3 regions of the Brevibacterium atlanticum genome follow, and region 2 is predicted to be linked to each of the others. Evidence: riboswitches for the same ligand, from Rfam matches in the RefSeq annotation. Region 2 holds a riboswitch; each other region holds the start of a gene.
The links. Region 2 has a riboswitch for thiamine pyrophosphate ahead of GUY23_RS05500 (ECF transporter S component). Riboswitches for the same ligand answer to the same signal wherever they lie in the genome.

Region 1: it holds a riboswitch for thiamine pyrophosphate, as region 2 does, so the genes downstream of both, thiO (glycine oxidase ThiO) here and GUY23_RS05500 (ECF transporter S component) in region 2, are expected to answer to the same signal.
Region 3: it holds a riboswitch for thiamine pyrophosphate, as region 2 does, so the genes downstream of both, thiM (hydroxyethylthiazole kinase) here and GUY23_RS05500 (ECF transporter S component) in region 2, are expected to answer to the same signal.

The regions. Positions count from the first base shown of each region.
Region 1 is NZ_CP050152.1:1,735,756-1,738,017, forward strand. Features, by position in the region: gene thiO (glycine oxidase ThiO) at 1-1,141, opposite strand, end outside; TPP riboswitch at 1,131-1,234, opposite strand; gene thiE (thiamine phosphate synthase) at 1,246-1,929, shown strand; gene GUY23_RS07700 (ketopantoate reductase family protein) at 1,926-2,262, shown strand, end outside.
Region 2 is NZ_CP050152.1:1,270,713-1,272,974, forward strand. Features, by position in the region: gene GUY23_RS05495 (ABC transporter ATP-binding protein) at 1-235, opposite strand, end outside; gene GUY23_RS05500 (ECF transporter S component) at 235-864, opposite strand; TPP riboswitch at 886-994, opposite strand; gene GUY23_RS05505 (universal stress protein) at 1,041-1,988, opposite strand.
Region 3 is NZ_CP050152.1:3,118,520-3,120,781, reverse strand. Features, by position in the region: gene GUY23_RS13950 (sugar ABC transporter permease) at 1-995, shown strand, start outside; TPP riboswitch at 1,220-1,353, shown strand; gene thiM (hydroxyethylthiazole kinase) at 1,341-2,255, shown strand; gene thiE (thiamine phosphate synthase) at 2,252-2,262, shown strand, end outside.

The DNA.
Region 1 (2,262 bases), 470 kb from region 2:
GGTCAGAGGTCGAGTCGGCAGACGACGGTCCGTCAGAGAAGCGCGCGGGGGAGACGGACGCGAGTCCTCCTGCAGGCATCCAGTCGGGGGTGAGCCCCATGGCCAGTTCGGCACCGAGCCGTCCGCCCAGCGGGGCGAGCAGGATGCCGTGCCGGAAATACCCGGTGCTGACGAGGCAGCCCTCGTCGATGCGACCGACGATGGGCAGGTCATCGGGCGAACCGGGGCGGGCACGCGTGGTGATGTCGGTGATCTCGCAGTCGAGGATGCCGGGGACCAGGCGCTGACCGTCCTGGAGGAGCCGGTGGACGGCTCCGGCATCGGTGCCGCTGCGGCCGTCCTCCCGGGAGCTCGCTCCGAGCACGAGTTCCCCGTCATCACGAGCAACGATGTAGACCGGTCGACCGTTGACGAGTCCGCGGACCGTGCCGTGCAGCAGAGGGGTGAGTGCGGCCGGTGCCCGCAGACGCAGAACATCACCCCACACCTTTCGCAGGGGAAGGGGCGGCATGCCGGTGATCGCGGCAGCCTCGGTCCCGGCGGTGATGACGACCTGGTCGGCTGTCAGCTCGTCGCCGCCTGAGAACTCGACGCCCACGGTGACTCCGTCTCGACGGGTGAGCCGGGTGACCTGCCGGCGGACGGTCGTGTCCGAGACGACGGACAGCAGGGCGGCCGTCGTCCTCCTGGGGTCGATGGACTGGTCGTCGGGGATGCGCACGGCACCGGCCACCGACGGCGACAGCGCCGGTTCGAGCTCCCGGGCGCGGGATCCGGTGATGAGTTCGGTGGGGAATCCTGCCGCGGTCTGCGCGGTGCGCAGCTCACGGAGAGCCTGCAGATCGGCACGGTCCCCAGCGCACACCAGGGTTCCCGAGTCCGTGAGCCCGAGATCCGCACCCGCCGCGCTCGCCACCTCGGCGGCGAACGACGGATACATCTGCGCCGATGCGCGCATCAACGGGTACAGGGGTGACTGACCCCAGACCACCTCGGCGGCGGGCGCGAGCATCCCCGCGGCCGCATGGCTGGCTCCCTGACCAGGAGCAGGATCGATGATGGTGACACCGGCACCGAGGCTGCGCAGGTGCCACGCTGTCGCCAGGCCGATGATTCCGGCGCCCACGACGATGACATGCATGGATTCTCCCTCCGGCGGCATGATCCGCATCAGGTCTGACGGTCGGCTCCTACGCCCTCTCAGCCTCAGTGGGAGGCTCCCGCGAACTCCTCTACTCTATGACCATGACCTTCGATATTCCACCGCACACCGCAGGCTCCGAATCCAGGCGAGCCTGGCGGGACGCCCGTTTGGCCGAAGCTCGACTGTACCTGTGCACCGATGCCAGAACCGCCCAGGGCGATCTGCCCGAATTCCTCGACGCCGCTTATGCCGGGGGAGTCGACATCATCCAGCTGCGCGACAAGACGCTTGAAGCCAGAGAAGAGATCGCAGCCCTCGACGTGCTCAAGGACGCTGCGGCCCGGCACGGGAAGCTCTTCTCGGTCAACGACCGTGCCGACGTCGCCCTGCTGGCCGGAGCCGACGTCTTCCACGCCGGGCAAGGCGACCTCACCAGTGCTCAGGCGCGGGCCGTCCTCGGACCCGACGTCCTCCTCGGCCGCTCCACCCATTCGCACGAGCAGGCTCTCGCCGCCGATGCGGATCCGGAGACCGACTATTTCTGCGTCGGCCCCGTATGGGAGACCCCGACGAAACCCGGCCGCGCCGCCGTCGGCACGGGCCTGCTCAGCACGGTGGCCGCCTCGTCGCGCACCCCGTGGTTCGCCATCGGCGGCGTCGCGGTCGGAGAACGCCTCGACGAGATCCGACAGGCGGGCGCCACGCGCGCCGTGGTGGTGCGTGCGATAACCTCGGCTGGCGATCCCGCAGAAGCCGCACGGGAACTCAAGGAGGAACTGGAATGAACGACACCATCGAGGGCAGCACCGGCACGGGTACGGGCGAACAGGACGCGAACGATTTGGGCGCGCACGGGCCGAGCATCCTCATCGCCGGTGCCGGAGCCACGGGCGGGGCATTCGGGACCTACCTGCTCGAAGCCGGTCGCGAGGTGACGTTCCTGCTGCGGGAGGCGAAGGCACAGCGGATCCGCACCGACGGTCTGCGCTTCGTCTCACCGGGCAACGACCGGACGAACACCGTCGAGGTGGTCACCGCCGCCGAACTCGCCGAGGATCCGCGCACTTTTGATCTCGTGCTCATCGCAGTCAAATCGGGCGGCCTCGATTCGGTCCTCA
Region 2 (2,262 bases):
CTCGGCGCGGGTCCGGGACGGCACCGCCGATCAGCAGCTCACCGGCGGCCTCCCCGGATTCGGTGGGCAGGACTCCGGCGATCGCGTGCAGCAGGGTCGTCTTCCCCGCCCCCGAGGGGCCGAGGAGCAGGACCGTCGAGCCCGCGGCGATATCGAGATCGAGGGGACCGACGGCAGGAGTGTCACGGTCGGCGTGCGTCCACGCATACCCGCGCGCCGTGATCGGCAGCGCCATCAGCGCAGACGGCCGGAGGCGAACGAGCTCAGCGCCCCGGTCTTCGCAATCGTGCGGTAGGCGAACCAGGCGCCGATGCCGGAGATGACGAGACCGGAGATGATCGCGCACACCGCGTACGCCGCCTGGAAGCCGAACTGCCATTCGGCGTTGTACATGATGTTCTCGCTCACGGCCATGAACGCCGCAGCCAACACCCCGGACAGCGAAGTGACCCAGAGAGTGAACCGCCGGTAGCCGAAGGCGGCGAAGACGAGTTCGGCACCGAGGCCCTGCAGGAATCCCGACAGCAGCACGGTGGCCCCGAAGTGGGATCCGAGGACAGCCTCGACGATGGCCGCGATGAGTTCACACAGCAGGGCCGCACCGGGCTTGCGGATGATCGCGCCGGCCAGAGGACCGGCGAGGACCCACAGTCCCGCGATGAGGCCGATCGAGGGCGGGAACGCCTGGAACGCGAGTTCGAGGACCTTCCAGCTCAGCGCCAGCACCCAGAACACCAGCCCGACGGCGATGCCGAGCACGGCGGTGGTGACATAGTCGACGACCCGCCATGACTTCGTCTTCGGCGCCAAAGTGTGGACGGGTGCGGCAGCCGTTGTGCGATCGGACGTGGTGGTTCTCGGCATTGTGCCTCCTCATGCAAGGAGGGGTGAAGAGTCTCGACTTCCTTCGGCGGTGCTAACCGCATCAGGTTCGAGGGTCTGCAGCTTCTTCTGCACTCTCAGCGCCCCTGACGGCGCTCCCCTGTCGTAGCCACCACTGTACAACAGGGCAGCGAACGTGCGGAGGTGCCGATGACCGCTCAGCTGGGAACGACCATCACCGGGCCTGCAGCATGGTCGAGGACACCGCGGGAGACCGAGCCGAGCAGGGCGGACTTGATCCGCCCACGCCCGCGGGTGCCCATGACCAGCAGCCGTGCGCGCCCGCTGGCATCGGCGAGGACCTCCTTGGGATCGCCCACCGGCACCGAGGCGGACACAGGCAGGTCCGGGAACTGCTCACCCAGCTCGGTAGCCTCCTTCTCGAGCCCGGCGGCGATCTGCTTCTGTCGGCGTCCGGTGACCTCGGAGCTGAGTTCGAGCTCGGGGTACCAATAGAGCCATTCCTCACCGGCGGGCAGCACCGCGACGACCTCGAGAGCCGCCCCGCGGACGGCAGCCTCGGCGGCCGCGGTGAACATCGCGACCCGGCCCGTGTCCGAACCGTCGACGGCGACGATCACGGGACCGTCGGCGGCATCGATGGCCGTGGCGTGGTGCGGCACAACGATGGTCGGGCAGTGCGCATGCGCGGGAAGGGCGGTGGACACCGAACCGAGGACGCGCCCCATGAAGCCGCCGCGGCCGCGGGCGCCGACGACGGCGATCTCGGCTGATGAGCTGAGGGTGACGAGCACCCCGGCGGCGTCGCCGGGAGCAGTGCGGAAGCTCTTCTCACCCGGGTGATCGCGAACGAGTTCGACCGCCTCGGCGAGGGTCTCCTCCGCTGCCCTCTTCGCCCGGTCGTCTTCGGGTTCGTTGGGGATGGAGGCCATGTTCGGGTAGATCATCGTCGGCAGCGCATACGCGGTGACGACGGTCAGCGGGATGGACCGGCTCCGTGCTTCGGCGGCTCCGAAGCGCACAGCCTGGGCGGCGAGTTCGGAGCCGTCGAATCCGACGAGGACCCCGAGTTCGCGGTTGAGACCCGACTCGGTGGGACGTGCTTCGGTGGGACGTGCTTCGGCTTGGCGGGACTGGGCAGACATCGCAGACCTCTCGATCGGGGCCTGGCCAACCCTGAACGCCGACGACGGCCCCGATATGCGGTATCGTCCGCGTCACCTCCAGTCTACCAACGCGATTCTACGACGTGTAGAAAAATGCGCGGGGGTGGAACCCTGCGTCTCAGATCGGGAAGCCGAGGTGGGTGAGTGCGGTCTTGAGGATGAACTCCTGGCCGTGGCACAGCTCGCTGGTGATATCCGTGCGCAGGGTCTCCTCGGGAGTCAGCCAGTCATTTCGTCAGCTCTCGTGGACTTT
Region 3 (2,262 bases), 1.8 Mb from region 2:
CGCTGGGCATCAACCTCATTCTGCTGCTCGGTGAGATCGACCTGTCGTTGGCGCAGCTGGGCGGACTGGCCGCCTCGCTGCTCGGTGTGCTCGTCGTCAGGCAAGGTGTGCCGCCGGCGCTCGCGCTGATCATCATGCTGCTGCTCGGACTGGTCGTCGGTGCGATCCAGGGCTGGTTCTTCGCCGTCGTCGGCATCCCGGCGTTCGTCGTCACCTTGGCCGGTCTGCTCGCGTTCACCGGTCTGACGTTGACGACCCTGGGCACGCAGAAGAACCTGTCGATGTCGGACACCTTCGCCTTCGACTTCGCCAGCTTCTACTTCCCGGCGATCTGGGCGTATGTGTTCGGAGCGATCGCGATCATCGGCTTCGGTGCCGGCATCATCTATTCGAAGCTGCGTCGGCACAGCGAGGGACTCGACGCCCCGAGCTGGACGTCTGTGATCGTGCGCATCGTGCTGTTGGCCGCGATCGTCTTCGGGTTCCTCATCCTCGTCAACCAGGACTTCGGACTCGCGATGCCGTTCTTCCTCATGATCGTCATCGCCATCGTCATCGACCTCGTGCTGCGCAAGACCCGCTACGGCCGCTCCATCTACGCCGTCGGCGGCAAGGTCGAGGCCGCCCGCCGCGCCGGCATCCGCGTGACCTGGGTGCGCATCAGCGTATTCATGGCCGCCGGAGTCCTGGCCGCACTGTTCGGTTTCATCAAGACCGGTGTGACGACGAACGCGGGATCGACGCTGGTGAGCACGCAGGACCTGCTCAATGCGATCGCCGCGGCAGTCATCGGCGGCACCTCGCTCTTCGGTGGTCGCGGAACCGCGTGGGCGGCAGTGCTCGGTGCCCTGGTCGTCGGTGCGATCAACAACGGTCTCTACCTCATCGGCTTCAACTCCGATGCGCAGCAGATCATCACCGCACTCGTCCTGCTCACTGCCGTCGTCATCGACGCGCTCAGTCGCCGCGGTCAGAGGTACGTGGGTCGGGGATAGGCAGTCGCCACTGCCTCTTTTCGAGCGGACCCTGTTGCGGTGAGACCACCCCCAGCACGGGGTGGTCCCGCTACGACAGGGTCCGCTCGCCGGCTGTGTGTGCACAGCGCGGTACAGCGTCGCTGACTTGAGCGGTCGGTGAAGTGGCTTCAGGACGATAGGTCAACTGGGAGTGGGTGCGAGGCACGTGGTCGCCGTGCTTCGGACGGGCTGATACAGTCGGAGCCAATGACATGGGGTGCCTCATGAGGATCCGTTCGCACCAGACAGCTGCGCACGGAGGATACCGAGGCTGAGAGAACACCCATCGAACCTGATCTGGGCCATACTAGCGAAGGGATCGTCATGGTTGACTTCGACCTGCGTTCTGCCAACGCACGACTGCGTGCGTCCAACCCGCTCATCCAATGCATCACGAACACCGTCGTGCAGCAATTCAGCGCGAACGTGCTTCTGGCGCTCGGTGCCTCTCCGGCGATGCTCGACCACGAGGCCGACGCCGGTCAGTTCGCCGGCATCGCGAGCGGCGTCCTCATCAACTTCGGCACAGCTTCGAACCATCAGCTGCTCGCCGCCGATGCCGCCATCGACGTCGCGAACGCCGCCGGCAAGCCCTGGGTCCTCGACCCCGTCAGCGTCGGCGCCGTCGACTTCCGCACCTCCCGCATCCGCCGCGCCGCCGCCGACCACCCGACAGCGATCCGCGGCAACGCCTCCGAGATCGCCGCCCTGGCCGGAGTCGGCCTCGGTGGACGCGGAGTCGACTCCACCGACGAGGTCGACGCCGTCCTCCCCGCCGCGGCTCAGCTGTCGCGAACGACCGGTGCCATCGTCGCGGTCTCCGGACCCACCGACGCCGTCGTCGCTCACATCGACGGTACCGATCACGTCGCCCGCATCGACGGGGGCCACGAGTTCATGCCGCTGGTCATCGGCACCGGCTGCTCCCTCGGCGCCGTCACCGTCGCCTACCTCGCCGCCGCCCGCAGCGGTCTGGCCGATCCCGATGCCGACGCCTCAGCCGTCAACGCAGGTGAACACACCACCGACGGTGGAGCTGCCTCGGCGAGGTTCGAAGCCGTCGTCGCCGCCCACGCCCACTTCGCGGTCGCCGGGGAACTCGCCGCCGACGGGGCGAAGGGACCGGGCAGCTACTCGGTGAACTTCCTCGACGCACTCCATGCCGTCACCGGCGACCAGCTTGCGCAGGCACGGATGAGCCTCAGCACCCTCGATGCCGGCGAAAGCGTCCAAGCATGACCGCCGG